DNA from 3 places in the Thermostichus sp. OS-CIW-31 genome. Region 1 is predicted to be linked to each of the others. Evidence: riboswitches for the same ligand, from Rfam matches in the RefSeq annotation. Region 1 holds a riboswitch; each other region holds the start of a gene.
The links. A riboswitch is a leader RNA that binds a small molecule or an ion and turns the genes downstream of it on or off. The one in region 1 is predicted to bind cobalamin.
Positions count from the first base shown of each region.

Region 2: it holds a riboswitch for cobalamin, as region 1 does, so the genes downstream of both, metE (5-methyltetrahydropteroyltriglutamate--homocysteine S-methyltransferase) here and ACVWY9_RS06500 (TonB-dependent receptor plug domain-containing protein) in region 1, are expected to answer to the same signal.
Region 3: it holds a riboswitch for cobalamin, as region 1 does, so the genes downstream of both, ACVWY9_RS13165 (sirohydrochlorin chelatase) here and ACVWY9_RS06500 (TonB-dependent receptor plug domain-containing protein) in region 1, are expected to answer to the same signal.

Region 1 is NZ_JBSSDA010000008.1:50,763-60,938, reverse strand. It holds gene ACVWY9_RS06525 (DUF502 domain-containing protein) at 1-285, shown strand, start outside; gene ACVWY9_RS06520 (TIGR03792 family protein) at 282-632, opposite strand; gene aroA (3-phosphoshikimate 1-carboxyvinyltransferase) at 668-2,002, opposite strand; gene rsmH (16S rRNA (cytosine(1402)-N(4))-methyltransferase RsmH) at 2,237-3,148, shown strand; gene ACVWY9_RS06505 (hypothetical protein) at 3,325-3,849, shown strand; cobalamin riboswitch at 4,471-4,623, shown strand; gene ACVWY9_RS06500 (TonB-dependent receptor plug domain-containing protein) at 4,666-6,636, shown strand; gene ACVWY9_RS06495 (DUF1636 domain-containing protein) at 6,765-7,172, shown strand; gene ACVWY9_RS06490 ((2Fe-2S) ferredoxin domain-containing protein) at 7,184-8,053, shown strand; gene ACVWY9_RS06485 (hypothetical protein) at 8,297-8,704, shown strand; gene ACVWY9_RS06480 (ArsA family ATPase) at 8,827-10,176, shown strand, end outside.
Region 2 is NZ_JBSSDA010000011.1:20,741-30,916, forward strand. It holds gene ACVWY9_RS08015 (hypothetical protein) at 1-345, opposite strand, end outside; gene ACVWY9_RS08020 (cell division protein FtsX) at 407-1,318, opposite strand; gene ACVWY9_RS08025 (ABC transporter ATP-binding protein) at 1,412-2,086, opposite strand; gene ACVWY9_RS08030 (ABC transporter ATP-binding protein) at 2,073-3,002, opposite strand; gene ACVWY9_RS08035 (ABC transporter permease) at 3,007-3,900, opposite strand; gene ACVWY9_RS08040 (ABC transporter permease) at 3,897-4,898, opposite strand; gene ACVWY9_RS08045 (ABC transporter substrate-binding protein) at 4,883-6,508, opposite strand; cobalamin riboswitch at 6,757-6,961, shown strand; gene metE (5-methyltetrahydropteroyltriglutamate--homocysteine S-methyltransferase) at 7,418-9,682, shown strand; gene ACVWY9_RS08055 (cell division ATP-binding protein FtsE) at 9,860-10,176, opposite strand, start outside.
Region 3 is NZ_JBSSDA010000029.1:12,619-22,794, forward strand. It holds gene hmpF (pilus motility taxis protein HmpF) at 1-402, opposite strand, end outside; gene trpC (indole-3-glycerol phosphate synthase TrpC) at 666-1,586, shown strand; gene ACVWY9_RS13150 (DUF5340 domain-containing protein) at 1,652-1,891, shown strand; gene ACVWY9_RS13155 (heavy-metal-associated domain-containing protein) at 1,951-2,145, shown strand; gene ACVWY9_RS13160 (heavy metal translocating P-type ATPase) at 2,258-4,573, shown strand; cobalamin riboswitch at 4,701-4,836, shown strand; gene ACVWY9_RS13165 (sirohydrochlorin chelatase) at 4,867-5,910, shown strand; gene ACVWY9_RS13170 (hypothetical protein) at 6,008-6,904, shown strand; gene ACVWY9_RS13175 (PAP/fibrillin family protein) at 6,913-7,530, opposite strand; gene ACVWY9_RS13180 (L-threonylcarbamoyladenylate synthase) at 7,586-8,299, opposite strand; gene ACVWY9_RS13185 (hypothetical protein) at 8,318-8,692, opposite strand; gene obgE (GTPase ObgE) at 8,732-9,790, opposite strand; gene ACVWY9_RS13195 (30S ribosomal protein S1) at 9,986-10,176, shown strand, end outside.

The sequences.
Region 1 (10,176 bases):
TTTGTGCCCACCACCCCCAATCCAACGACGGGCTGGTACGCCATTGTGCCGGAAGACCAGGTGGTGGAAGTGTTCATGCCGGTGGAAGACGCTTTTAAGATGCTCATTTCCGGCGGCATTGTCACCCCTGAGAGTTTTGAAGCGGGGCTGCAGCGGCGAGAAGGAGCTTTGGCCGTGACCATGCCCAGTTTGCGGGAGCTGGTGGAGCAGGAGCGGGTGGCAGGATCCCCCAGGGCTGACTCGGTGGGCTCTGAGGTAGGTTTTGAGACTGAAGGGATCCCTTAATCCTGCTTTCCTGTCCCTGCAGAAGGGCCGGGCTGCCAGAGCTGGTATTCTTTGGCCTGTTCCAAGCGCACATAAAAAGGCCGCATTTGCCGATCCAATGCCTCCACTTGCTCGGAGGGAAAGGCCTTCCAGTCAGCACGGCTGGCCCAGCGGAGGATGAGGTGGACAAGTTCGGGATCCTCTTGATCCAGCCAAACTTCTTTGCCCAGAAAACCCGGATGCCGGCGCAGGGCGGATCCCCAAACCCGCTCGTCTTGCTCAAGAAAGGCTGCTTGCCCACCGGGAGGAACCCGGAAGCAGAGATGTTCGATGGCGATAGGGCCGGGCGGGCTGGGGCAGGTCGACATAGGAGCAGAGGCGGCAAAGTTAAAGATGGGCCCTCTCAAGACTCCAGGGGGGAAGCAGTCAATCGTTGCAGGGTGGGAATGAAGTCGGGGTAGGAGATGCGGGCACAGTCGGCTCCCCTGAGGAGGGTGGATCCCTGCGCTCCTAGAGCTGCCACCATCAGGCTCATGGCGATGCGGTGATCCTCGTGGCTGTCGACCTCGGCCCCGTGAAGAGGGATCCCTCCCTTGATTTCCAGGCCATCAGGATATTCAGTGACCTGGGCTCCCATGCGGCTCAGCTCTTGGGCTATGGCAGCCAGACGGTCGCTTTCTTTGACCCGCAGCTCTGCGGCATCGCGAATCACGGTGATCCCCTCGGCAAAGGCCGCCGCCACCGCCAAAACCGGGATCTCGTCGATCAGGGTGGGGATGAGATCGCCGGCGATGGTGCAGCCGCGCAAGCGGGCCGAACGCACCCGCAGATCTCCCAGGGGCTCGCCGGCCATTTCCCGGCAGTTTTCAATTTGAATATCGGCCCCCATCTCCTGCAACACCTGCAGCGCACCGGTACGGGTGGGGTTGAGGCCCACATCCCTTAGCAGCAATTCGCTCTCGGGCACAATGGAGGCGGCCACCAGCCAAAAGGCTGCCGAGCTGATATCCCCCGGCACCTGAACTCTCTGGCCCACCAGGCGGGATCCCCCCACCACGGCCACGGTTTTTGTTTCCGGATCCACCTGAATGTTGGCCCCGAAGGCCCGCAACATCCGTTCCGAGTGGTCCCGAGAGAGAGCCGGCTCGGTGACTTGGGTGGTGCCTTCCGCCAGCAGACCCGCCAGCAAGAGGCAGGATTTCACCTGCGCCGAAGCCACCGGGGAGCGATGGTGAATGCCCTTGAGGGATCCCCCTTGTACGGCCAAAGGTGCCAACGTCCCACCGGCCCGTCCCCAAATGCTGGCCCCCATCTGCCGCAGCGGTTCTACCACCCGTCCCATGGGCCGCGAGCGCAGGGAGCGATCGCCGGTGACGGCAAAAAAGCGCCCGGCCTGGCCAGCCAGGATCCCCAGCATCAGGCGCAAGGTGGTGCCGGAGTTACCTGCATCCAACACGTCTGCCGGTTCTTGCAGCCGGCCCAGGCCAACCCCCCGAATGCGAACACACTCGCTGTTAAGCTCCGAAATATCTGCCCCCAGCGCCCGAAAACAGGCTGCCGTACTGCGGGGATCCTCTCCCAGCAACAGCCCTTGGATGGTGGTTTCTCCTTCGGCCAGGGATCCCAGCATCAGGGCGCGGTGGGAAATGGACTTGTCGCCGGGGATGCTCACTTGGCCGCGCAGGCCCTTGGCCGGCGAGAGGGTCAAGATATCAGTAGCAGAAGAGTGAGTCAACACAGCAACCCTGACGGCAGACTTGGCAAAAGCAGGAGCAGTCTCATCATACTCAGAGCGGGACTCGCGCCCCAGAGATTTTGCCGGGGATCCCAAGACAGCCTGTCTTTTGACGGCAACCCCTCTTTTCCCAGAGGATCACCTTAACAACATGGATTCCTCGGTCGGGGCCTGGCCTCGGCCTTTTTTTTGCAGATACTGAACTTTGTAGCAGCAGAAATAGAACCCCCGCAAACCGTGCTTGGCGAGGTGTATCAACACGACTCTGTTTTGACCGAGGAGGTGATGGCCTACCTGCAACCCCAGGGGGGCGGCACTTTTCTGGATGTGACGTTGGGAGGGGGTGGGCACAGCTTGGCGCTGCTGCGGGGGGGAGCTGCCCGAGTGGTGGGGTTGGATCGGGATCCGGCGGCTCTGCAGGCGGCGCAAGCGCGTTTTGCAGCAGAAGGGATCCCCAGTAGTCGCATCCAACTGTGGCACCTCAATTTTGCCGATTTCGATCTGCAGCAGCACGGCTTTCGGGATGAGCAGGGGCAGGGGATCCCCTTCGATGGCATCGTGGCCGACTTGGGGGTGAGTTCGCCGCAACTGGACTGCCCTGAGCGGGGATTTAGCTTTCGCGGAGAGGGGCCGCTGGATATGCGCATGGATCCCAGTGCCGCTCAGGAAACCGCTGCCGATTGGGTTAATCATCGCCCGGTCGAAGAGTTGATCGAGATTTTCACCCGTTACGGCGAAGAGCGATTTGCCCGCCGCATTGCCCATCACATCGAGCAGGCTCGTCCCCTCGCCACAACTACCCAGTTGGCCCAGGTGGTTTGGCAGGCGGTACCTCCGGCAGCTCGGCGAGGCCGCATCCACCCGGCCACCCGCGTCTTTCAGGCGTTGCGCATTGCCGTGAACCGAGAACTGGAGGCTTTAGAAACCTTGCTGGCCCAAGCCCCCACTTGGTTGAAACCCGGCGGCAGGTTGGCCGTAATCAGCTTCCATAGCCTTGAAGATCGCCTGGTGAAATGGGCCTTTCGCAGGGATCCCCGTTGGCAGGTGCTCACCCCCAAGCCCTTGTCCCCTTCCGAACTGGAACGGCAACGCAATCCACGGGCCCGCTCTGCCAAACTGCGAGTGGCTGCCCGCAGCAGTCAGATGTAGGTTTAGGTTGGTTCTCCCGCTCTCAAGAGATCGGCTACCGTGAAGCGGACAGCTGTCCTGCTGAGGCCGGGAATCGGGAGAAGGGGGTTGCTGTTGGGGGGCGCGGGGAACTAGGGTGAAGCGGAACCGGCAGTCCTGCACCGTCGGATCCCTTGGTGTGTGTGAGGTTAAGCCCTATGGTTAGCCAGCCTTTGAACGCAGGTCTTGATCGTCCCAAAAGCCCTCGTCGCCACAGACAGCCTTCTGCTCTGAGCCGACCCCTCTCCGGTACAGTTCAGGCCAGCCGCACCCAACCTTTGAATTTGAAGTTGAAATCAGCCCATCCTCGCAGCCAACATTCGGCTTGGGCAGAACACCTAGGCTGGTGGAAGCAAATCTCCACAGGGATGGCTATCCTCTCCGGGGTTTCAGTGTTGAGCCTTTACAGTTGGACTGTGCATACCCAAAGCCGGTGGAGCCAGCGTTACCAGGTGTGGCAGCAGATGCAGCGCAACGAACGACAGTTTCTGCTGACTCAAGAATCCATTGCCAATTCTCTGCGGGAAATTGCCGACCGCTCCGAAATGGTGCCGCTGGTACCGGATCGGATGATCGAGGTGCCGATTGCCTCTCCCAGCCAAGTTGAGCCGGATCCAGCCCACCAGGCAACGGCTTTGCCAGAAATCGAAAAAGCCCCTCTTTTCTATCCGGTTGGGTACTAAATTCATACGGATCCCGCCCATGACGGCTAGGCCAGCGTCCCCATCTTGCTTTCCCAAAAGCTGTGGGTCTTGTGAAGTCTCAGCGTATCTGATACATTTACGCTGAACACTGCTGAACATCACTGTTCAACTATGCAGCGATAGCATTCTGTTTGTTTCCAACCAGAATGGCGGTATCCCGCAAAGCTTTGAGTAGAATACCCAAAGCGCAGTTTCCGTGTCGTCTTACTACCAATTTTCTGCTTTGCTTTGGCTACCATGTTGGCAGACTCGAAAGTAAACAGAAAGATCAACTGGTAGTAATCCGTACTGAGCATATTATACATTATTTTCAGTATGGTTGAGCTTATTATTGACTAGAGTCATGCTCTGTTCTCTAAAAGGCTAAGGGATCCCTGGGCCTCAGGATCTGGAATAGTAGTGGGCTACTCTTTAACTGCTTACAAAGCAAAGAAGAAGTCTGGCCCAGGTTTTCTAAGTTGGTGGGATGTGGCCCATCCAAAGCCCTGGGATTGCCGTTGGGATCCTGTTCACCCCTGGAGATGACATCCCCCCTGGCAGGATAGGAACTCCAGAGCAGGGGATGTATGATGCCTAGCACGGCTTTTTCGGAGCAATCGCAGAGAAAGCTGTACCGACAGGTTGTCCTGGGGATCAGCCAGGGCATGTAAAGGGGAAAGTCCGGTGCAAATCCGGCGCTGTGCCGCAACTGTGATGGGCTTGGGCTAGACCCATGCCCTCAGTCAGGATGCCCGCCTGCGGTTCTGGCTCGCATTTCTTCCGCGTCGCACGGAATCAGGAGCTTCAAGAAAGAAAATGAATCCCATTCTAGGTCTCAGCCTGGCGCTGGGGGGTCTTGTTTTGGGGATCCCAGCGTGGGCGCAGCCGGCAGCTTCCCCGCCCTCAGCTCAAGAGGTTTTGGAAACCGGTGTTAGCGCCGAGATTTTAAATCAACCCGTCACCACACCTTTTCGCCGTCCTGGTTTGCTGCGGGATTCTTCCCGCCCGGTTTACGTCATTACCCGCCAGCAAATTCGAGAGCAAGGGGCAAGAACCGTTCAGGAGGCCCTGCGCTACCTGCCCGGGATCCTCAGCGACGGCACGGCGGGAACCCAGTTGGGAGCCCTTAGCTCCCAGTTTATGCGGGGAGGACGAACGGCCCAGGTGTTGGTGCTGTTGGATGGCCGCCCCATTAACGACCTGGGCTTTTTTGGCGGGTTCGATCTGTCTCAGATCACTACAGATGTGGTCGAGCGTATTGAGATCTCTCCAGGTGGGGGCTCCACCTTATACGGCTCCGATGCCGTTGGCGGGGTCATCAACATCGTAACCCTGGAGCCAAAGCCGGGATCCGAGACCGTGCTGGAAGCGGCTATCGGCAGCTACGGCCTCAATGAGCAAGGGATCCAGAACCGCGGCCAGGTGCAGGATCTGGGCTGGGTGGTCAGCTATCGCCGTCTGCAGAGCAACAACGACTTTCCTTTTGAAATTAGGCGTTTGGGCAAAGCAGGCAGGCGGGAGAACTCGGCAGTGGAGTACCACAACCTACAAGCCAAACTCACCTGGCAACTGGCAGAAGGCCAGGTCCTAACAGGAAATGCCCTTTATCTCAATAAAGCGTTTCAGGTGCCCGGCAGCACCGAGTTTCCCTCCCCCGATGCAGGGCAAAACACCAACGACCTGCTGTTAGATCTCAGTTGGCTGTGGGATCAAGAGAGGGGATCCCTGCAAGCCAGGGTATTTTTTGACGACCTCAACTATCGCTTCAGCGCCCCACAAAGCCAGGGATCCCGGGATGAGATCCTGCGAACGGGGTGGGGATCCCAACTGCAATACACCTGGAAGGCTGCTGAAAACCTGGAGCTTACTCTAGGAGCAGACTACCGATCCATTTCAGCTCGCAACACCACCTTCTCCTTTGCCAGGGGATCCACCAACGTCAACTATGACAATACTGTGAATCAGGGGGCATTCTTCGCCCGCCTGGATTACAGGCCACAGCCCAACTTTTATCTCAACTTAGGTGTTCGCCAAGATTCGAGCAATCTGGTCAACGGTTCGGCCACCTCTCCTGCCGCAGGGATCCGCTGGGTTTTGGCAGAAGGCACCACCCTGAGGGCCAATTATGCCGGCAGCTTTCGCACCCCCTTGATCTCAAACCTGTTCTTTCGGCTGCGCGGCTTTTTTGAAGTCGACGGCAACCCCAATTTGCGACCGGAGCGGGGAGAGAGTTTTGACATTGGCCTGGATCAGGCTTTGGGAGATTTTGGCCTACTGCGCTTGACCTTTGCCCATAACCGCATCCGCGATGGCATTACCTTTGTCAGCACTGGCCCGCGCAGGGGAACCTACGAAAACATTGAGCTCGTGGAATACACGGGCTTGGAAGCAGCCCTGGATTTGCGATTGGGGGAAAACTGGACTCTTTTTGCCAACTACACCCTGAACGATCCCATCATCCGCTCGGCGCTGGATCCCAAAGCGGTTGGCAAACAGCTAGCCTTCGTGGGAGCAGACAGCTTCAACCTGGGCCTGAGCTACCGCGATGCAGAGGATCGGTATGCCTCAGTTTTCCTGCATCACATTGGCACTTTCTTTACCAACAACGCCAATACCCAATCTCTGCCCGGCTACACCAACCTGGCTCTGCGGGGAGGGATCCCGGTAGCAGAAAATCTCGCTCTAGAAGTGGGGGTTGATAACCTGCTGGATGAGCAATATGAGGTTTTCCCCGGCTACCCCGGAGTGGGTCGCACCGTTCGGCTTAATTTAAGGGGCCAATTTTAGAGCGACTTGAGGCTGACTTTTAGCTGTCTAACTCACTGCTGAATCCTTGGCCAAGACATTGAGATCGTCTTTGCCTCTTCTCACACCCTTTGCTTGGACAGAAACCTATGACTATATCAAGGAGCACCATGTCTCGATCAACTTCCCAGTTGCCCATCCAAGCTGGCAGCGCTGCCCAGCAACCCAGCAGCCATTGTCTTTGGGTTTGTGTCACTTGCGGATCTCGGTGGGTTAACGGCCAAAAAGAAGGGATTAGCAAGGGAGAAATGCTGCTGTCTGCCCTGCAATCTCAAACCCTCAATCCTCAACTGACCCTGAAGCCGGTTGCCTGTATGAGCGGCTGCAGCCATGCTTGTGTCGTTGCGTTGGCAGCACCTCAAAAGATGACCTATGTTTTTGGAGATCTCGATCCAAAAGATGTGGATCTCATTCTGCAGACAGCAGAGCTCTACCTCACCAAGTCAGATGGGATCCTACCCTGGGCCGAGCGCCCTCTCAAAAAAGGGGTGATTGCTCGTATTCCACCACTGCACTGAGGAGCTTTCTCATGGCCACTTTTACCCCCTGGATAACCCCCCTCCATCAAGCTTGGCAGGAAGTTTCTCTGACGGGTTGGACAACCCTTTATGAAGGGATCCCTGCCCACATCGACTGCTTGGGGCCGTTGCTCTACGAGCTGTTTCAAGAGCACTGGGCCGAGATCCAGGTGGGCCATGTGGCGGAAGGCGGGGTGCTGGAGCTGGCTTTCAAGAAACCTCCAGCTTTGTGCGTGCTCTACGATGGCTATCTAACCGTTGCCACCGAAACTTGGCACCTGCATTTGTGCCTGGAGGAGCACCAAGGCGGCCCCCATCGCAAGACCCCACCCGAGCTGCGCCGCAAAAGATTGGTTAGCCGTGCTGCTCTCTACCGGCGCCTCAATCCCCAAGGTCAGCCCCGCATGTGGGGGATCCAATTCTGGAATGGAGCAGAAGAGTCTTTGCTGCAGATTTTTCTGCCCAGCCCCTTTTTGGGTCCAGAGGAAGACTACCTGCCGGAAGGCAAAGCAGATTACCAAAAGCTTTCTCTTTACGAGCGCATCCGCGCCATCTATGTGCAGGGGAAAGAGCGGATCCCCTATGAGGATAACCCTCTTAAACGTCCCTACCTTGCTGTTTGTCGTTCCAGCCGTTGTTATCCTTCCCGCAACTACCAACCGGTTGTAGAAGCTCTGGAATCCGCCCTTCGAGAAGCCAACCTAGACGTACAGGTTATCACCTCAGGCTGCTTGGAAGTTTGCCAACAGGGGCCGGTGGTTTTTTACTCCGGAGATTGCACCTGGTACAAGCGGGTTACTCCCCAAGTAGCTCGACAAATTGTTTTTGAGCATTTGCTTAATGGCTGTCCTCTGAAAGACCACCTTTTTCCAGGAGATTAAAGCATGATTGGCCTGCAATCGAGTGCTCAACCTATCCCCATTCCCAGCTCTCGCCGCTTAATCCCAGCCCCACTTTGGATACAAGCTGCTCAAGATTTGGCCCGAGGCTGGTTCTGGCCCAGCTTGTTTACCACCGTCGGCTGTCTCAGCAATATTGCTTATACATGTACCCTTCCTTTTGTAACTGTTGGTATTGTTGCAGGCACAACTTTAACCCGCCAAAGGGCAGCCATTAGTGCTTTGATGATTTGGCTGGCCAACCAAATCTTTGGCTACACCTGGCACAACTATCCCCGCACTCCCGATTCGTTTGCCTGGGGGTTGGTGCTGGGGATCGGCACGGTGGGGATTGCTCTTGCTGGCGGTTACCGACCTCTGTTTTCTCAGTCCAAGCCGCTTCGGCCAAGGCAACTGCTGCTGAACTATCTCTGGATCCCGGCCATGCTCATCTTGGGGTTTCTGGCTTTTGAAGGGCTGATTTTGGCAGCCGGCCTGGTTTTGGGGGGAACGGAGGGCCTGACCCTGCCCATCCTGGGCAAAATCTGGTTGCACAACTGGCTGTGGACAGGACTTTGGATTGGGATCCACGCGCTGCTGGTGTGGGACAGAGGACGTCGCCGGGTGTGGCTGGGAGAGGGGAAACTGCGGTGAGCTGCTCCCGTACAAGCTCTTCCCATCCCGTCAGCGGTGCGGAGTACCTTTGCAGTGATCTGGAACATCCCCAAGAGGGATCCAGGCCAAAATAGGGGCGACCTATGTGGGAGGGGATCCCTTTGCAACTCAGTCGCGTTAACAGTGAGGAGCATTCCTGCCATCCTCTGCTCTTGGCTTCCCAACGCCTCTTGCTGTTCAGCGGCAAGGGAGGAGTGGGCAAAACAACCTTGACCTGCGCGCTGGCTCGCCAACTGGCCCAGGTGGATCCCCAGCGCCGTCTGCTCCTGATGTCCACAGATCCCGCCCACTCGTTGGGGGACGTGCTGCAAATCTCGGTTACGGATGTGGCCCAACCCTTGCCGGATCGCCCCAATTTACAGGTGCGGGCTTTGCAAGCGGAGATTTTGCTGCGGTCTTTTCGGCAAACCTATGGGCCGGCCCTGGAGCTCATTGCCGAGCGGGGCAGTTGGTTTGGCCGAGAGGATCTGCTGCCGATCTGGGATTTGGCGTGGCCGGGGGTGGATGAGCTGATGGCCATTCTGGAGGTCAACCGGCTGCTGGCGAGGGAGGAGGTGGATACCGTTATCTTGGACACGGCCCCCACCGGGCACACCCTGCGGCTGTTGGAGCTGCCCGACTTTTTGGATAATCTTCTGGCTGTGTTTGCCACCTTTCAGGCCAAGCACCGGGAAATCGCCCAAGCCCTGACAGGCACCTATCGACCGGATGAGGCGGATGCGTTTTTGGCCCAGTTGCAGAGGGAACTGGAGGGGGGCAAAGCCCGCTTGACCACTCCGGAGAGCACCTCTGCTTGGCTGGTGATGATCCCGGAGCAGTTGAGCGTGGCGGAAACCCGCCGCTTTTGTCAGCAACTGCAAAACCGACGCGTGCCCATCGGCGGTCTTCTGGTCAATCAGGTGCTGCTTGCAAGAGAGAATAACAGCCAACCTTCGCTGCCCGCTGCTCTCCCCTCTCCTCTCTACTCGGCGCGGCAACAGGAACAGCGGCGTGTGCTCAAAGCCCTACAGGAGGAGCTGCCCGGATACTCTATCTGGGTCTGTCCTTATCAACTGCAGGAGCCGGTTGGGTTGGCGGCCCTGGATGAGCTGGTGCAGCAGCTTCGCCCCTTGCCAGAGGTGCTGCTGCAGTTGGAAGGGATCCCAGAGCAGAGAGCGGAGAGAGAGTCTCCCTTCTCTACCCTCTTCCCTTCCTTCAGGGGGATCCCGGCTCTACCGGATTTTTTGACCCAAGGGATCCGACTGGTGTTGGTGGGGGGCAAAGGGGGTGTGGGCAAGACGACGGTGGCCGGGGCCCTGGCTTGGAACTTGGCCAAGCGCCATCCCGACAAGCAGCTGTTGCTGGTCTCCATCGATCCGGCTCACTCGCTGGGGGATCTGTTTCAGACAAAACTGGGTCAGGATCCCATTCCCCTGCTGCCCAACCTGCTGGGGCAGGAGGTCGATGCGGCG
Region 2 (10,176 bases), on a different contig from region 1:
TTCTTCCCACTCTGGGTCTTGCTCCTCTTCCGGCAGGGCCAGGATGCGGATAATGCTCAAGCCCAAAGCCCCCCCTGAACGCGGCTGCGGCTGCACGTAGTACCAGTAGGTATGGCCGCTCTTGATGCAGTGCTCGAAGGGGCCGAGAAGCTCGGCGCGTCCGGGGGTAGCCGGATATTCTGCTCCGTCAGAGGCAACCAAGGTTGCCTGCGCATAAGTCTTGGGGATCGATTTCAGGGATCCCTTAATCAGGCCCAAAGCGCGGAACTGGTAGGGGTGGGCGGGAGGAGGCAATGGGTTCATGGCGGCCAGATCTTGGAAAGCCAGGGAAGTAGAGTCCATCATCTTATCCTATGGCGATCCTCAGATTGGAATATCCAGGGCTTTCCTCAGCATCGCCTCCAGCTCATCGCCCTGCCGACTTGCGCACCGCGATCAAGCTGCTGGTGGTGCCCAGAAAAACCCCCATCCCCAACAACATCGACGGCAAGAGCCAAAACTCCAGTTGGCTGCGATCTGCCTGCATCACCTTGAGGAAGGGCAAGGCAATCAACTGCTCCAGCAGCTCCTGCAGCAACTGCTGGGATCCCAAGATCAATCCCCAAGCTCCCACTGCGCTGATCACCCCAAACAGGCACCCTTGCAAAATAAAGGGCAAGTAAATCCAGGCTGCTGTCGCCCCCACCAATTGCATCACCTCGATCTCCCGCCGCCGCGCCATGACGATGAGGCGAATGGTGGTGGTGATGACCGCCACCGCTGTCAGGGCCAACACGCCGGTAATGGTCAGGGATCCCAGCCGTAGCATGTCCTGGAGCTGGGCCAGTTGCTCCACAATGCGGTCGCCGTAGTAGACCTCATCCACCCCTTCCAGTTGGCGAATCTGCTCCGCCACTTCCCCCAAGGCTTCGGTGGAATCCGCCTTAACCCGCAGAGCATCCACCAAGGGGTTCTCCCCCAACTGGGTTTCCATGGCCGCCTCGTCTTGGATCCCCATCTCGATCAAGAGGGTGCGCCAAGCTTGGTCTTTGGTGATGACCTTCACCTCGGCCACATGAGGCAGTTGGGCAACCTGGGGTTGCAGCTCCACCCCCTGTCGTTCCGGCTCCAGATAGACGGAGATCTCCAGTTGTCCCCCCAGAGACTGCACCGTTGCATCCACACCCCAGGACAGCTCAACGCCGATCCCCACCAGGAACAGCAACACCAGCAGGGTGCTCACCGCAGCCCAGTTCAGCCAGCCCCCCCGCCGCAACCCCAAAAAAGTCTCCTGTAGGAGATAGCGGATTTTATTGAGAAATCGGGAGAGAGATTGCATGCTGTTCTCCATCCAACAATCAATGGGCTCAGACCCTTGCCCCCTGGAGCTCAACAGAGCCTGTGGAGAGCAAAATAGGGATCCCGGCAGCCCTCAGCGCAGATCATACAGGCGCCCTCCCTCCATGCGCACCACCCGGTGGCCGGCCCGCTCCACCAGATAGGGGTCATGGCTGGTCATGATGACGTAGCGGCTGCAGAGCCGTTCCAGGAGAAAGCGATCATGACTGATGACCAAAAGCCCCATCTGATGTGCCCGCCCATAGGCCAAGACAGCTTGCCAGATCAGGGCTTGGGTATTGGCGTCGAGCATGGCTGTCATCTCATCTGCAATCAAATAGCGAGTTTGTGGGTTGAGAACCCGGGCGATGACAACCCGCTGCAATTCTCCCCCGCTTAGCTCATGGGGATAGCGGTTGAGCCAACTGGGGGAAATGCCTAAGGTGTGGAGAACCTCTGGCTGGGGAGGAGGCCCTTCCCGCAAGACCTGAGCTATGCGCCAGTGGGGGTTAACGGCCTGCTCTGGATGTTGAAAGACAAGCTGCACTGGGCAGTACCCTCGCCGAGGCAAAGGCTGCCCTGTCACACTCACCCGACCTTGGCTGGGGGTAAGGTAGCCCGCCAGCAACTTGGCCAGAGTAGTTTTGCCAAAACCAGAGGGAGCCATCAGCCCTACGACTTCCCCAAGTTCTACTTGAAGGGTCTGATCTTGCACCACCCAAGGCAGATGCCGTCCATAGCGAAACCAGAGATGCTCACCCTTGAGCATGGATACACCTCACCCAACCTCCTCCAACCGCCCGCAGAGGCGGACGCTCAGCTCGACAGATTTCACTTGCCCAGGGGCAGCGATCCCCAAACAAACAACCCGCAGGCAGTGCCTCAGGGTCAGGCTGGTTGCCCGGCAGGGGAGCAAACTCATTTTGGGGCAGGGATCGCCACAGAGCTTGAGTGTAGGGGTGGCGCAAGTTTCCCCTTTCGAAATCCTGAGCCGAGGCCAACTCGACTGTAGTGCCCGCATAGAAGACTGCCACTCGATCTGCCACCGACAACGCCGCCTGAATATCGTGTGTAATCAACATAACGCCTCGGCCCTCCTGGGCCAGCTCCCGCAGATGGGCAAGGGTCTCAGCCACCACCTCCGCGTCCAAGCCTGGCGTAGGCTCGTCGGCTATCACCAGCTTGGCTCTGCTAACTGCCGCCGTCGATACCAGCACCCGCCGTGCCATGCCTCCGGAGAGCTGGAAAGGGTAGAGGCCCTCTGTTCCCGGCGGCAAGCTATAGCGGGCAAAGATGCGGCTCACTGCTCTACGGGCCTCGCCTTGGGAGGCACCGCTGAGCCGAGCTACCCGCTGTACCTGGGATCCTACTTGCATGAGGGGATCCAGGTAGTCCACAGACTGGGGGATGAGAGCAATGGCCTTGCCGCGCAGTTGCCTACACCGCTCAGGGGTCAAGGGCTGCCCCTGAAATAGGAGAGTACCGCGCAGGGTAGCGTTCTCTGGCAAAAGACCCAAGAGGGCATGGGCCAGCAAACTTTTGCCCGATCCGCTGGCCCCCACCACTGCCACCACCTCCCCTGCCTTAACCTCCAGATCCAGATCTGTAATCACCTGAAGGTAGCGGCGGCGCAGCCCCCGCTCGTATCGGCTGAACCTAATGTTTAGGCCGGAGACCACCAACATTTCCCTACTCCTGAGCCGTACGCGGATTGAGAAGGGCCTGCAGGTTTTCTCCCAGCCAGTCAAAAGCCTTGACCGACAGCAGCAGCAGCAGTCCAGGCATAACCCCCAGCCACCAGTAGCCGGTGGAGAGGTGGCGCATGGATTCGGCCAGAATAATGCCGATGGCCGGTAGGTGCGGCGAAATACCTACCCCAATGAATGAGAGGGCTGCTTCGTGCAAAATGGCGTGGGGAAACAGCAGAATAAGTCCCACTAGGAGCTGGGGCAAAATGTGAGGCATCATATGGTAGCGGGCAACCCAGAGGGAAGAGCGGCCCAGTCGGTAAGAACTCTGGACATAGTCAGAACTGCTGACCTGTAACACCTCGGCCCGCACCAGGCGCGCTAGGCTGGGCCAGTGGGTGAGGGCAACGGCAACAATGACTCCCCGAACTCCGCCGCCGACAGCAAAAGCTATAAGGATCTGCACCACCAGGTGAGGCAGGCTGAAACATAGGTCAATCATCCAGCAGATCGAGGCATCCACCCAGCCTCCCACCGTGCCACCCACCAAACCCAAAACAGCGGCGATCACCACGCTGACGGCGGCAGCCAGCATGCCTACCCACAGACTAAGGGACATCCCGTGCAAGGATCGGGCCAGCATATCCCGCCCCAGCCAGTCGGTGCCGAAGGGATGGGCCAGGGAAGGAGGCTGATTCCGCTGAGTTAGGTTCGGGCTCAGTCCGGTATCGCCGATAAGCCCAGCGCTGCAGAGGATAGACACCAAAAAAAAAGCACACAGTCCAATTGCCCACAGAGTCTGCCGCCTGCGCTCTCCTTTAACAGAGGACTCTGAGAATTTCATCCCCCCATCGGCATCAGCAGCAGCAACACGAGGCGATGCAAAAGGGATCATCCTATCCTCCCGCCAAGGCGAATGCGTGGATCGACAATCTGGTAGGACAGGTCAGCTAGGGTATTGCCGGCATAGACAAACAAGGCGCTGAAAAACACAATGCCCACCAACAGAGGCACATCACTGCGCAAAGCTGCCTGTACCGTTGCTTGTCCCAGTCCTGGATAAGCAAACACCTGTTCCACTAACACTGAGCCACCAAACAGTTCCCCAAAGGAGGCAAATTGCAGCGTCAGCGCAGGCAGCAAGATATTCCGCAAGCCGTGGTACCACAGGATCCCAGCCAGGCTTTCCCCCTGGGCACGAGCAAACAGCACATAGTTGCTGTGCAACACGTCAATGAGCTTCTGACGAGTGTGCAAGGTGATGTTGGCAACGCCGATGAAAGTTAGGGTGAAAGCAGGCAAGAGCAAGTGGTGTAAGCGCTGCCAAAAAGTCACCTCCTCCGCCAACGCGCCAGGTGGCGCGGCGCAACAGATAGGTGTTAGACCCAGCTCTACCGAAAACGCGATCAAGAGTAGCAGCGCCACCCAGAAAGGGGGAGAAGAGGCGAGGGTGTAGGCGTAAAGACGAATACCGCGGTCAACCCAAGTGCCCTGAAACGCTGCGTCCAAAACCCCCAACCCCACTCCCAGGAAACCGGAAAGCAGCCAGGCAATTGCCAGTAAGGGCAGCGATAGCTCAAACCGCTGTTGAATGACCTGCACCACTGGCTGATTGAACACCATTGAGGTGCCCCAGTTGCCTTGAACCATCTGCCCAAGCCAGTTCCCAAAGCGAAGCAGCATGGGCTGATCCAGCCCCCAACGCTGGGCAATCAGGTCTCGTTGGGCTGGGCTGATCTGCAGCATGTCGGCCCCTACATAGGCTTGTACGGGATCAACAGGGGAGAAGCTGAGCAGGGCAAACGTCAGGACTGCCACAGCCGCCAGCAGCAACCCCAGCCGAGTCAGCTTATAAGCCAGAAACAGCAGAACTGACCTCAGTTGCACGTCCATTTCCAACGGGTGATGTTGGCTGTGATTGGCCAACCATGGCCATGAGGCTGTACCTGCGGCTGGCCTATATCCAAGCACTCGTGGACAAAGTAGGTATGATCCAGGTTTACCAACCAAGCCCAGGCTGCATCTCCTTTGGCAGTAAAGCCTTGCTTTCCATCCCACTGGGCTGCCCGCCAGAAGGGGATAGCTTCAGCTTCAGAGGGGGCCTCCATAGCCAGATCCAGCATTCGATCCACAAACGGGTTGGCATAGTAGCCGGCATTGAAAAATCCCCCCTGGGCCGCTTTGCTGTGGTAGAGGTTGTACACCTCAGTTGGGTCATGGCTGCCCCAGCCAAACAGCACCACGTTGCTGTGCATGAGCGGAGTGATGTCATCCCAACTTTTGCCCTCGACATTGAATCGGATGCCCACAGGCCGCAGCATTTCTGCAACAGCTAGGGCCAGGGCTTGGCGAATACTGTCGTTGGCCGGGTAGAGCACGGTGAACTCAGCCCGCAGCCCGTTTTTTTCCACTACCCCATCCCCATCTTTATCGCTCCAGCCTCCCTCAGCTAGAATCTGACGGGCCAGGTCTGGATTGTTGTCCTCAATCTTGGCGGTCGGCTCTTCCCAGGGCAAACCGCTGACTGGGCCATAGGCAGGGGATCCGTAGCCTTCTAGGACTCCATCCACCAGCGCCTGTCGGTCAATGGCGAAGTTGACCGCCTTGCGAATCGCCAAGTCAGAAGTCACATCGTTGCCGATGGGGTATCCCTTTGGGGTTGTCGCACCGGTTTTAGGGGGAAAGGGGAACATCAGCCCTCGGTTATCCACACTGGGAATGGCGTGAAGCTTCATGCCCTCAACAGTTTGCTTAGCCAAAGACTGAGGCACGCTAACCACGTGTACCTGTCCGGCTCGGGCTGCTGCAAAGGCTGCATCCTCCTCCAGGAAAAGGAAAACCAGCCGCCGAATGCCAGGAGTCTGGCCGTAATATAAGGGATTTGCCTCCACAATCAGTTGTTGCCCCTCATCCCACTGCACCAGTCGGTAGGGGCCAGAGCCAATGGGTTTGCGAGCATAATCAGGCCCGTGGGCATGTTGAGGCACGATACCCAAGGTGATAAGGCGGTTGACAAAAGTACTTTGGGGTTTTTGCAGCCGCAGCTCCACCGTATGAGTGTCGATAGCTACTGCTTCCTTTAGGGCGGTTAGGTCGACCAGACCACCACTCCGAGCTGCTTGGTTAAAGGTGTAAGCCACGTCCGCTGCTGTGACAGGTTTTCCATCGGAGAAGACTGCATCCTTTCGTAGGGTTACCGTCCAGGTTAGGCCATCTTGGCTGACAGTGTAGCCAGTCGCCAGGTCGTTTACAATCTCAAGGTTCTCGTCCCGCCGCAGCAGAGTGCTTTGGAACAAAGGCGAACCGTAACGTCCCCAGCCCAGGGTGGGATCAAATCCTTCTTCCCTTTCCCCTCCAATGGCCAGCACGATTTGATCGCTGGATCCTGCTAGCTTTGGATCGAAAGCTGTCCGCTCAGCAGCATTCTGAGCGCATCCAGCCCACATCTGGCTCAGCAAGAAGAGGCCCACAGACCACACAGTTACTTTTAAGCTTGATGCCATAGAAACCCCGATCTGTCGCTTTTTCAGCAAAGCAAAAAGGAGCAAACCCCCTTGCCTCCTGGACAAGACTTATGGCAGCTAAGCTATCACTGCCTTATCTTGAGAGCAATGCAGGGGGGGAGGATGCTTAGAGGATTCCGATGACTTCCTGCAAGACCGCTGGGTGAAAGGTGAGGTCTGGTAGCTCCAAAGGCTGCTGGCTTGGTGATGATTGAAGCACTCTACTCCCGTCTCTGAACTCCGTGATACGATGTAGCTCAGCTATCGGTTCTGACGGGGATCAGCCGCCAGAGGAAACGGGGAAAGAGCAGTGAGAATCTGCCGCTGTCCCGCAGCTGTGATCCGGTTTAGGAGAAGTTCTGCAGCAAATCTCTAGAGTCATTCGCTGCCGATCCAGATCTTGTCCCCCAAAACCGTGTCAGTCAGAATGCCCGCCGATGGTTTTTCTAAACTTCACAACATCTGCGAGGTACAGATGGTAACTGTCTTGGCTTTAGCTCGTTTCTGCTTTCGTTATCCTGAGCATTTTCCCGGCGTTGCTCCCACAAGCTTTCGGTACTCCTCAGCAGTAGAAATAAGTCCAAGAACCCAAGCAAGACTCTGAGCCAGTTGGCCGGGAGAGAGTAAATTTTGGGTGCTGTTGCACCAAGATCTATCAAGATCTACAGCCCGCCTACGCGAAGGAAAGAGTGAGATGTCAGGCTTCCTGACTTCAATTGGTGGCTGGCAAGTAGCCACTGCGATCGCTGGCTGCGTTGAGTATCTTTTTTGCGCAAAAGGCAGTGTTTTGTTGGGGTTCCAGAGGCAAGAGAGGAACAGCCGGTTTCTTCCTTGGCGGGCGGGATCCCAGTTGAGGGCGAATTGAACGCAGGAAAATTAGAAAACTCAGTATTTGGGATGGCACACAACATGACTGCACAAACCATGACATTGGGGTATGCCCGCATGGGCAAGCGCCGCGAGCTCAAAAAAGCTTTGGAAGGCTTTTGGAGTGGTGCCCTAGGGTCAGAGGCTCTGCTGGCTACCTTTTGGGATTTGGAGACTCAAGCCTGGCAGACTCAGCTACAAGCTGGGATTGATCACATTGCGGTAGGGGATCAGACTCTCTACGACCATGTACTGGACTGGGCCACCTGGCTGGGGCTGATCCCCTCTCGGTTCCGAGGCCTGTCGGGTTTAGACCGCTACTTTGCCATGGCGCGGGGGCGGGAGGGCCTGCCGGCTTTGGAAATGACCAAGTGGTTTGACACCAACTACCACTACTTGGTACCCGAAATTGAGCCGGAAGCCGATCCCAGTCCTAACTTTGGGGATTTTTTGGAAAGAGTTCGGCGGGCCCAAGGGATCCTAGGGGAGCGCACCAGCCCCGTTGTCCTCAGTCCAGTGACTTTGCTCTGCCTTAGCCAGCGATCTGGGGATCTGCGGGCGGACTTGGAAAAGCTCCTTCCTCTGTACCGGGATCTCCTCCAGGAGTTAAAACAGCTGGGGATCCCAGAAGTCCAGATTCACGATCCCATTTTGGTTACCAGCCAGGGAAGTGGCCTGCGGGAAGCTGTGGAAATGAGCTACCGCCAGTTGGCAACCGCCGGGATCCCTGTCCACTTGGTCACCTACTTCGATGACCTGGGGGAGACTTACCCCTGGGTGGTGCAACTGCCGGTGGCCGGCATTAGCCTTGACTTTACCCGTGGCCACACCCTGGATCTGGTAAGAACCTATGGCTTTCCGGCTGACCAGATCCTAGGTGCTGGCGTAGTGGACGCTCGGAATGTCTGGAAGGTTCAGCCTGAGACCGTCTTGGCCAGCCTGCGGGAGCTGCAGGGGGTAGCTCCCAACCTACGGGTGCAGCCTTCCGCTTCGTTGCAATTTGTGCCCCACGACGCTGCTCTGGAAGCCCAGTTGCCGGAACCCCTCAGAAATGTCCTCAGCTTTGCCGAACAGAAGCTGGCCGAAGTAGCTCTCCTGGCGCGAGCCCTCAACGGCGAAGACACTGCTGCCCAGCAGGCGGAAATCCAGCAGCAATGGCAGAGCTTTGCGCAGTTTAGCCCCCCCAACCCCCAAGTGCGCCAGGCTTTGGCCAACCTCAAGCTCCAGGACTTCGAGCGATTCCTGCCCTACGAGCAGCGCCTAAGTCGGCAGGTTCAGCTACCACCTTTGCCCACCACCACCATTGGCTCCTTCCCCCAAACTCCAGAGGTGCGGCAGTGGCGAGCTAAGTACAAAAGAGGGGAGGTTTCGCAGGCGGAGTACGAAGCAGCCATTGACGCTGAGATTGCCAAGTGCATCCGCATTCAAGAAGAGATTGGCCTGGATGTGTTGGTGCATGGGGAATTTGAGCGCACCGACATGGTGGAGTACTTTGCCCAGAAGCTGGAAGGCTTTGCCTTCACTGAACACGGCTGGGTGCAGAGTTACGGCAGCCGCTGCGTGCGCCCTCCCATTCTCTACGGCGACGTGGTTCGCCCCCAACCCATGACAGTGCGGGAATTCCAAGTAGCCCAGTCCCACACCCAAAAGCCGGTGAAAGGCATGCTCACGGGGCCAGTGACTATGCTCAACTGGTCCTTTCCCCGTGTTGATATTCCCCGGCGGGAGCAGGCTTTGCAGATTGCCCTGGCCTTGAGAGCCGAAGTGGCAGATCTGGAAGCGGCTGGAGCGGTGATGGTGCAAGTGGATGAGCCGGCACTGCGGGAGGGGCTACCTCTGAAAAAAGAACGCTGGCCAGAATACCTCAGCTGGGCAGTGGATGCCTTTCGCCTAGCTACCGGCGGGGCCAAGCCGGAAACCCAGATTCACACCCACATGTGCTACTCAGAGTTTGGGGACATCATCGAGCACATTGAGCGGCTGGATGCCGACGTGCTTTCCATTGAAAACAGCCGCAGCAACAACAAAACCCTGCTGCAAATTGCCCAGGCTGGGTATCGTCACCAGGTGGGCAACGGCGTTTACGATGTCCACAGCCCTGCGGTGCCGAGCGTTGAGCAAATCCTGCAGCAGCTGCGCACAGGACTGGCCCACTTGCCTGTGGAGCAAACTTGGGTTAATCCCGATTGTGGCCTCAAGACCCGCCGCTGGGAGGAGGTGATCCCCGCACTGAAAAATATGGTGGCTGCCGCTCATCAGCTAGGGGAGGAGCTTCTGGAAACCCAACCTGAGGGTCTGCGCGAGTAAGGCCCACGACCCGCTGATGTAACTGGTCGGGCTGGCTTGACAAGTCGCCGCGGGCGGTGCCGCTGTTGTGCTGATGCGGCTGGCTTAGGGCCTACGGTCTGCTGATGCAACCGGCAAAGCTGCTCTCCGGGATCTCAAAAAGCTTGTGAAGAGCAAAGTAGGGATCCCGGTAGCCCCTCAGCGCAGATCATACAGGCGCCCTCCCTCCATGCGCACCACCCGGTGGCCGGCCCGCTCCACCAGATAGGGGTCATGGCTGGTCATGATGACGGTCACCCCAAAGGAATTGAGCCGCTCCAAAATCTGGAGAACCAAGAGGGAGTTTTCCGGATCTAGGTTTCCTGTTGGCTCGTCCGCCAGCAGCAACACCGGCATGTTGACAATGGCCCGGGCCAGGCTGAGGCGCTGCTGTTCTCCCCCCGAAAGCTCATGGGGAAAGTGATCTCGCTTTTCGGTCAGCCCCACCATCTTCAAGGTCGGCCCGATGCGACGGC
Region 3 (10,176 bases), on a different contig from region 1:
CTTGTATTGCTCATACAGCCGCTGCACCTCTTCTTCTTGGGCTGCCAGATCCATCTCGCGGCGTTTAAGCTCATGGGCCTGAAAGGTGAGGGACTGTTTCCAAACCTCGATCTCCTCCTCCTGGCTGCGGGCTCTGAGCTGAAGTTGGCTGAAGTTTTGCAGATAGGTCACCAGTTGGCGAGCGGCTTCGCTGATGCGGGCGACCTGACGGTTGCCGGAGATTTCCGCCAGCACCAATGACCCATCCTTGAAGCGCCCAGCCTCCTGGGCGATGCGGCCTTCCAAAGTAATGGATTCTTCGTTCACGGCCACCCAGGTATTGTCCTGCTGCTGCTTGGCCAGCAATTGCAGAGACGACTTGGCAAATCCAATCGGCTTGGATAGCTCTGCTAGGTACAGCACGCCTGAACTCCTCTAAAACAGCATGGACAGCACCAGCCTTGACCCCACCGAGCCACTGCCCCTGGCCGGGGAAAAATGGACGGCCGCCAGAACATGGCTCGCCGAGGCGCATAAAGACTACACCACCTTTCTAGACTCAACCATAGGGTAAAAAAAACGCCTTCGCCAGATGAGTTTTGGGGATGCCTGGGGTAGCTATTCAAACCGCTGGCCGAGCACTAAAGTAGTCTAGGGTGTGGTGTAGAGTTGTGTTCGGGGGTTGTATGGAGCTGCAAGGTGAGCCGCTTTCTATTCGTCGGCGTTCTCCTGCCCCGCCGGTGGTCGTAGCCTCTCAGGTGTACCAGACAACAGCGCCGGAAGCCAAACCGCGCCACATTTTGGAAGCGATCGTCTGGCATAAAGAGCAGGAGGTGGAGCGGCAACGGGAGCAGCTTCCCCTCAAGGAATTGCAACGGCAACTGGATCAGGCTCCGCCGGTGCGGGATTTTGTGGCGGCCCTCACCCAGTCGCCTCACCCTGTTTCCCTTATTGCCGAGGTCAAAAAAGCCTCTCCCAGCCGCGGCGTTCTGCGGGATCCCTTTGACCCGGTAGCCATTGCCCAGAGCTATGAAGCCGGTGGGGCCAGTTGCCTCTCGGTGCTGACGGATGAGCGGTTCTTTCAGGGCAGCGGCGAGTATCTGCGCCGGATCCGTCAGGCAGTAGGGATCCCCATCCTCTGCAAGGAGTTCATCCTCTACCCCTACCAAATCCTCTGGGCCCGCAGCCTGGGGGCAGATGCGGTGCTCTTGATTGCCGCCATTCTCTCGGATGCGGACTTGGGCTATTTTCTCAAGCTGGTTCGGCAATTGGGCATGGCAGCTCTGCTGGAGGTGCACACTTCCCAAGAGTTGCAGCGGGTGTTGCGTTTGCCCCAACTGCAAGACTCCAGGGGGCAGGTGCTCATTGGCATCAACAATCGCGATCTGAGAACCTTTGCGGTGGACTTAAACACAACGCGCAACCTGTTGGCCGCCCACTCGGAGCTCCTTGGCGATCTGCCTGTGGTCAGCGAGTCCGGCATCCATACCCCTGCCGATTTGCAGCAGTTGCGGGCCTGGGGGGTGCGCTCTGTGCTGGTGGGGGAAGCGCTGGTGACCCAGCCGGATCCCGGCCAAGCTGTGCGCCACCTGTTGTCATCTCAGTGAATGAGAACCCTCCATCATATGGATCTCTGTTAAGAACAATGGATCTCTAAGGATTGCTCAGACCGATGAAACGTATTCCTGTGCCGGCTCATATCCACTACGAATTTCTGCTGCGGGTGTTGGAGCGGCAAACCTTTCCGGCAGTGGAAGAACAGGATTTTGGCAACCGAGGCCGCACGCAAGAGCTGATCAACTCCCTGCGCAAAGCCCTCACCCAACAGGTGCAACTGGAGGAAGAGTGGCGACAGCGGGGCTATCAGGTGGACTACCGCTGGAATATGGACGAGCCTCAGCCTCCCTCTTGACCTTCCAGCCCACTGTAAGGTTTAGCATCCTTTCAGTGGCATTGGGGGGGTTTTCCAAGATGCAGGTTGTTTTGACAGTGCCCAAGCTGGCCTGTGCGGCTTGCGTGGACACCATTGCGCAAGCGGTGCGGCAACTGGATCCCCAGGCCCAGGTGGAAGGGGATCCCAAAACCAAACAGGTGCGGATTACTTCTGGGCGGTCTGTGAGCGATTTGCGGCAGGCCCTCACCCAGGTGGGATATCCCCCGGCCTAGTCAATTTTGGGCCGGGAACGGTCGGGCGTCTGTTTTGAATTTCTGTACAGATGGCTGCCTTCGCCCTGCCCAGGGTGGAGAGTAGCTGTCGTTTCATCAACAAGGTGTTGCCATGTCTGCCCATAAAGGGTCATCGGGTGCACTATCGGCCTCTGCGCCTTCTCCTGAGGGCACTTGGCAGTTGGCCCTGCAAGGGATGAGCTGTGCCTCCTGCGCCCGCAGCATCGAACAGGCCCTCACTCAGGTGCAGGGAGTATCCTCCGGATCCGTGAATTTTGCCAGTGAGCAGGCCACCGTCAAAGGGGATCCCCGGCTGGTGGATCCGCAGGCGCTGATTCGGGCGGTGGAGCGGGCGGGGTATCGGGCGCGCCTTATCCAGGAGGATTGGCAGCTGGACGATCCGACAGACCCAGAGCGGATCGCCCAACGGGCCGCAGAACGGGAATTGAAGCTGAAGGTGGCGATGGGGGTGGGCATCAGCACGGTGCTGGTGATCGGATCCCTGCCGATGATGCTGGGAATGGAAATCCCGGGCTTTCCCATGTGGCTGCACAATCCTGGGTTGCAGTTGCTGCTGACGGCTCCGGTGCAGTTTTGGGTGGGCAGGCATTTTTACCGGGGAGCCTGGGCTGCTTGGCAACGGCGTTCAGCGGATATGAACACGCTGGTGGCCTTGGGGACGAGCGCGGCTTTTTTCTATTCTGTTTTCCCAACGGTTTTCCCCGACTATTTTCACCGGCAAGGACTGCACCCGGATGTCTATTATGAGGTGTCGGCGGTGGTCACCACCCTGATTCTGGTGGGCAAGTGGATGGAGCAACGGGCTAAGGGGCAAACCTCCGAAGCCATTCGCAAGCTGATCGGGCTGCAACCGAAAACGGCAAGGGTAATTCGCCATGGGGTGGAGCAGGATATTCCGATTCGGGAAGTGCAGGTGGGGGATCGGATCCGAGTGCGCCCCGGAGAGAAGGTGCCGGTGGATGGGGTCATTCTAGAGGGATCCTCCACCCTCGACGAGTCCATGGTGACCGGCGAGAGCCTGCCTGTACTCAAGTCGGCGGGGGATGAGGTGATTGGGGCAACGCTGAATCAGACGGGCAGCTTTGTGATGGAGGCGCGGCGGGTGGGCAAAGACACGGTTCTGGCCCAGATCGTGCGCCTGGTGCAGGAAGCCCAGGGATCCAAAGCTCCGATTCAACAGTTGGCGGATCGGGTCACCTCCTGGTTTGTGCCGGCGGTGATTGGGGTGGCAGTTCTAACTTTTGTGCTCTGGTGGGTGCTGGCCGATAACCCGACACTGGCCTTGGTGAACACAATTGGGGTGCTGATCATCGCCTGCCCTTGCGCGCTGGGGTTGGCGACCCCCACCTCGATCCTGGTGGCCACGGGACGAGGGGCAGAATTGGGGATCCTGGTGAAAAGTGCCGACAGCCTGGAATTGGCCCACCACTTGCGCACGGTGGTCTTGGACAAAACTGGCACCCTGACTGAAGGTCGCCCTACCGTCACCGATATTTGGGCTAATGGCTCCTCTCCCCTGACGGTGTTGCGCCTGGCAGCGGCAGTGGAGCGGCACTCGGAACACCCTTTGGCCCAGGCGGTGGTGCAGAAAGCCGAAGCCGAAAAAATTGTGATCCCTCCTGCCTGGCACTTTCAGGCAAGGGTAGGCAGTGGGGCAGAGGCTTGGGTGGAAGATCAGTGGATTCGCATCGGTCGGCTGAGCTGGCTACAGGAGATGGGGATCCCTTGTGATCCCTCTTGGTCAGAGCGGGTTCAGACCTGGGAAAGCCAGGGCAAAACGGTGATCGGCGTAGCCCAATCCCAGAGCCTGGCGGGGCTGTTGGCCATTGCCGATCCGCTCAAACCCACCTCTCCTGAGGCAGTGCAACACCTGCAACAGATGGGCCTAGAGGTGATCCTGCTAACCGGGGATAACCCCACCACGGCCCAAGCGGTTGCTCGGCAAGCAGGCATTCAGCGGGTAATTGCCCAAGTCCGTCCGGATCAGAAGGCAGCTTACATACGCAGCCTAAGACAACCTCGACACCGGGTGGCGATGGTGGGAGATGGCATTAACGATGCTCCGGCTCTGGCAGAAGCCGATGTGGGGATCGCCATCGGTACGGGTACGGATGTGGCGATGGCCGCCAGCGATATAACCCTCATGTCGGGGGATCTGCGGGGAGTCGCCACAGCCATTCAACTCAGCCGGGCTACCCTCAACAACATCCGCCAAAACCTCTTCTTCGCCTTTATCTACAACACGCTCGGGATCCCGATTGCTGCTGGGGCGCTCTATCCCTTCACAGGCTGGCTGCTCAACCCCATGCTGGCCGGGGCGGCAATGGCCCTGAGTTCCATTTCGGTGGTCGCCAATGCCCTGCGCCTGCGACACTTTCAGCCCCCCAAACCAGCGGGCCGGCGTTAGGCCCTCTCCCAGGGGCAAGGGGGATTAGCGCGGCAACAGTTTTGCTGCCCTTTGAGCATGAGTCTGCCGTACCGCTCATGTCTCGGGGCTATCTTCTGGCAGACAAGAACATCCCCCCCGGGAGCTTGGTGAATGGCAAGAGGCAAGCTAACTTAAAAAGCTCAGGCAGACTGGGGAAAGCGCGGTGCAAGTCCGCCACTGTGACGCAACTGTGATGGGATCCCTCCCTCAGCCAGAACACCCACCTGCCGTTGTCCTGTACCCCTTGCGATTCACAAGGAACGGAGTTTTTTGTGTTGAATACCCTCAGTGTTTCCCCTCCGCTTGCGGTTGGGCAGTCTCCTGTTGTCCCCCTGCCCCTGTTGCTCATCGGCCACGGATCCCGCGACCCTGAAGGGCGGCAAGCCTTTCTGGAGTTGGCCCAAGTCTACCAATCCCTCACTCCCCATCGACCGGTGATCCCTTGTTTTCTGGAGCTGACGGAGCCGAGTATCGCCCAAGGGATCCAGCAGTGTATTGCCCAAGGGTGGCAAGAGATTGTGGTCCTGCCGCTGCTGTTGTTTGGGGCCCGCCACAACAAGTTCGATGTGACGATGGAACTGGATCGCCTGCAGGCCCTCTATCCCCAGTTGCGCATTCGTTACGGTGGGCCGCTGGGGATCCGCATCGAGATCCTGCAACTGCTGCGAGACCGATTGGCTGCTCTGATAGCTGCCCAACCGCGGCGGATCCCAGAGGCAGAAACCGTGCTCCTATTTGTGGGTCGCGGCTCCAGCGATCCTGAGGCCAATGCCGAAGCCTGTAAACTGGCTCGGCTGCTTTGGGAAGGATCCGGGTTTGCCGCTGTGGAGACCTGCTTTATCGGCATTACCCATCCCCGCCTGCCTGTGGGGTTGGAGCGGGCCTCGTCCTGGCATCCGCGTCGGGTGATCGTGCTGCCCTACTTTCTGTTTACGGGGGTGTTGGTGAAAAAAATCGAGGCGGCAGTGGAACAACAACGACAACGACAGTCGGAAATCGACTGGCTCATGCTGCCGGAATTGGGCCTTGTGGATACGGTGCTGCACAGCCTGCAGCAACTGGAGCAGGAAGCCCTGCAGGGCCAAACCCAAATGAACTGCCACCTGTGCAAGTTTCGCCTGGCCGTGAGCGCAGAGGTCAGAGCTGGGCATACCCATCACCATCCTCACGAGCATCATCACCACCATCACGGGCACGGATCCCATCACCATCCTCATTCCCACCCTCACCACGACCACGGCCATACCCACGCAGCGGCTGGGGATCCCTGGGCCCAATTAGAGGGCTACCACCAACGGGCATGGCAGGTGCCCTGAGAGGGAAACAGAGGCTGCTGGCGGGATAAACTGAGTGCAGACAGGCCATTTTTGAACCTGGTTTTCCCGCTCTAGCGATTGTGATAACGAAAAGCCAATGACGATGTTTTCCCGCTCCTCTTGGGTCTCGGGTGCCGCTGCTGCGGGGAGCGGGATTTTCGTCTTCGCTCTGGTGGTGGGGCTGCTGGATCAGATCCTGCCCACCCTGCCCAAGGTTTCCCTCTCCCTGGCCGGGATCCCTGGGATCCTGGCTGCCGCTGGGGCCTCCTATGGGGCCTGGCGGGTGGTTCAGATGGGTCTGCAGTCGGGCTCCTGGACTGATTTTCGGGCCTCGCTGGTAGCGGCTCTGTCTCCCTTTGATCCCGCCGATTATGGCGGCAACCCTCGGCAACCCGAGGAGGATTCTCTCCCTTTGCAGTCGGTTGACGAGGATCCTCAAACCCAGATCCGCGATCGACAAATTCTTGATCAAGCTGAGCAGCAGACGGAAACTGAAACCGAAGTAAGCGAACACACTCAAGTAAGACTGCAGGGCAAGCAGCACCAGGATCAAGCTTCGCAGGCCAAGGCCCAACAGTTGCAGCCCCTACAAGAATTGTCATCACCTTCTTCCCCAAGCCCTGAGTCGGCAAAACCCACACCAGAGCCAGAGCTCAACCAAAAACTTCGCCAACTCCAGATGCAGGTCGCCACTCTGAAAATAGAACTGGAACTCCAAGAAATCCAACTGCAGCAGTTGGAGGTGAGGCGGACTCGGCTTCAGCAGCAGAAGCAGAAACTCAAGCACGTTCTGCGTCGCACGGCGTCCGAAAATCAAAGGCTGCGCTTCTTACAGGAGCAAAAAGCCCGGCAACTGGAGCAAACTCAACAGGAGCTGCAAGCTTTGCGGGAGTCCTACCGCGCCTTGCAAGTTCTACAGGAAATAGGCTTCACCCTAACCCAAAACCTATCTCACAAAATAGCCGAAACGGAACCCTCTAAGCCCTCCGGCTAGCCGAAGTCTCAACTCACCCGTTTCAGGACAAATACACTCCCCTCGCTGCCCCGGCCCATCCGCAAATCTTCATCCAAATAGGTGATATCCAGCCAGCCCGTTGGCTCGCGGCGGCGAATATCGATTTGAATAGCCGGGATCCGCTCCGGAGCCCGCTCGAGCAAATAGAGAAAACTCTCGATCTCGTAGCTCATCAAAGCTTGGGATCCGAGCACCAATCGCTCGAAAATCACCCTCACCCGGCGCTCAGATTCGGGGTAAAAGCGTGCCGATACCGCCAAGATTCCCCGTGGCACCCAAGCCCCCAGCCAGCCGGATCCCTGGATCTCCGCCACGTTGAAGACCCGTCCAGCCTTGGCCCGAATACACTGGTAGATCTCGCCGGTGGTCAAAAAAGGCAACTGTGCCAGCCGCAGCAGAGCTGTGCTCGTGGTAAATAGGGTGAGCCAGTTCCCCTCCAACCCTTCAGGAGCCGATGTTGGCTTGGGGGTGGGGTTGAGCGCTTCTAGGGCGGCAATCTGAGACAGGATCTGGGCTTGCTGCTCAGGGGAAACTTTCCGGCCCCGGTCGGTCGCCTCCAGTAGGTGCAGCAGAGCCGATTTTTGCTGAGCCAGGGCCTCAGACATGGGCACACTCCGAAGGCACTGACCCTATTTTAGAGAACGCGGGATCCCTCTGCCCTTAACCGTCTTCTCCCACCAGTTTCAGGTTCAGATCTGCCACCTGCTCATACCCCAGCCCGGCCCGCACCACCAGCGGCTCGGATCCGGTCAAATTGATTACCGTAGAGACCTTGGCCCGGCGGGGGGCATCGTCATCCAGCACCAGATCCACCTGTTTTTCCAACTGCCGCATCTCTTCAGCCGCAAAGATCCCACCCTCATCCCAGGGGTCGCTCTCCCACTCCCAGGCTTGCCCAGAACTTAAGTCCAGGGATCCGACGGGATCCCCCCCCAGCTTGGCAGAGGTGGAGACAATTGGATTGCCCAACTCTTCCAGCAAAGCCTGACAAATGGCCGAGTCGGGCACGCGGATGCCGGTGGTTTTCCGTTTGGGCTCCATCACCAACTTGGGCACCAGCTTGGTGGCCGGCAACAGAAACGTAAACGGGCCGGGGATCAGCCGCCGCATCAGCCGATAGGCCGAATCGGTTACCTGGGCATAGTGGGCAATGCGTGAGAGAGAAGGGCACAAAAAGGTAAGAGGCTTGTCGTTGGAGAGCTGCTTGATACGGCGTACCCGCTCCACTGCTTGTTTGTGGGTCACATCGCAGCCAATGGCATAGACTGTATCGGTGGGGTAAAGCATCACTGCCCCCTCCCGCAAAGCCGCCGCAATCCGCCGGATGGAACGGGTCTGGGGCTGTTGAGGATGCAGCTTAAAATACTCGGCCATCGGGCAGGTGGAAAGAGGTCAAGACTCGGAGCAGCTCCCCCCCAAAGGGTTTTCCACAAGAGGGCGGGGGGTCGGTGGCACCGACACCGGCAGGGATCCCTGAGATTCGGGCCAGTCCTTCAGTTGTTGCATCAGGGCTTGGATGTGCAGACGGGGCAGATAGGGCCAGTCGCCCGCTTCTTCCAAATCTTGAAGCACCCGATACAGAGCTTGACGGGTATTGGGCAAAGACTCCCGAAAGGCACCTTCCAGGATCGCGCGGTGCAACTCCTCCAGCAGCCGCAGGAGCATCAGCAGCTCCACACACGCTCCCGCCCTCGCCTGAGCCGCCTGTTCAACGGCCAACATGATCTGACGCAAATCCGGTGGCAGATCCTCCGCCGAGATATACATAGCCACTCGTCTCTGGGTTCTGGGAAGGCAGGGGCTTTCCTATTCTAAGATTCTTCCGCCGTGGGACTGGATGGCTCCCACAAGATCCAACTGCGCAGACTGTTGGGATCCCCGACCCAGGCACTGCCACACCCGCTGCAAGAGGGCATCCAGCCCCTGCTTGGCAATCGCAGAAATGGTCACCACCGAAGTGCCGGCAGCAGCAGACAGCCTCTGGGCGCGCTCGGCAACCTGCTGGGGATCCAGAACATCGATCTTGTTCAAAACTAGGATTTGTGGCTTATCGATTAACCCGTGGCCGTAGGCGCGCAGCTCCTGCTGAATGATCTGGTAATCCTTGACGGGATCCGCCGCCGTGCCATCCACCAAATGAATCAGTACCCTGGTACGCTCCACATGGCGCAAAAACTCGTGGCCCAGCCCCACCCCCAAGTGCGCCCCCTCGATCAACCCCGGAATATCGGCAAACACCACCCCATCTCCCGATGGATGGGGCACCACCCCCAAATTGGGCTGCAGCGTGGTGAAGGGGTAGTCAGCAATCTTGGGCCGGGCAGAGGAGACCACCGAAATCAGAGTGGACTTGCCCGCATTGGGCAGGCCGACAATGCCCACCTCGGCAATCAACTTCAGCTCCAGGCGCAGGCGCACCCGTTCTCCCGCTTCGCCCTTGGTGAATTGGCGGGGGGCGCGATTGTGGTTGCTCAAAAAATGGGCATTGCCTAAGCCGCCTTTGCCCCCACGGGCTACCAGCAATTGATCCCCTTTGCCCACCAGATCGCCCAACAATTCCCCCGTCTCCGCATTGAACACCACAGTACCGCAGGGCACCCGCACCAGCCGATCCGCACCACTGGCCCCGCTGCGATGGTTGGGCCCCCCTTTGGCCCCGTGTTCCGCCTTGATCACCGGTTGAAAGCGAAAATCCAACAGAGTTTGCAGGCCGGGATCGGCCACCAAGATCACTGAGCCGCCCCGCCCGCCATTGCCGCCGGATGGCCCCCCAGCCGGCACATACTTTTCACGGCGGAAGGCAACGATGCCATCTCCGCCATTCCCCCCTTGCACTTCAATTTCGGCTTGGTCGATAAAGTGCAATCGTTCTTCTCCCAAATCTTCTATCTTCCAGCTTGGCAAGATGCCGGGAAACTTGCCACAAAAGACGCTCCTCTAAGCTACGATGGTATTTCCCAGCCACATCCTCCCCAGGTGGGAAAGTGGAAGTGGGATCCTGCCAAACTCGATTGGCCTTCTACCCTTTATCCCGCGCAACTGATCTGTTACTGCACCCCTATGAGTCGATTCACTGCTGCCGATGTAGGTTTTACCACTGAAGACTTTGCCGCCCTTCTGGATAAGTACGACTATCACTTCAGCCCTGGCGAAATTGTGGCGGGTACAGTATTCTCGGTGGAGCCACGCGGTGCTTTGATCGATATTGGGGCCAAAACGGCTGCCTTTCTGCCGCTCCAGGAGATGTCGAT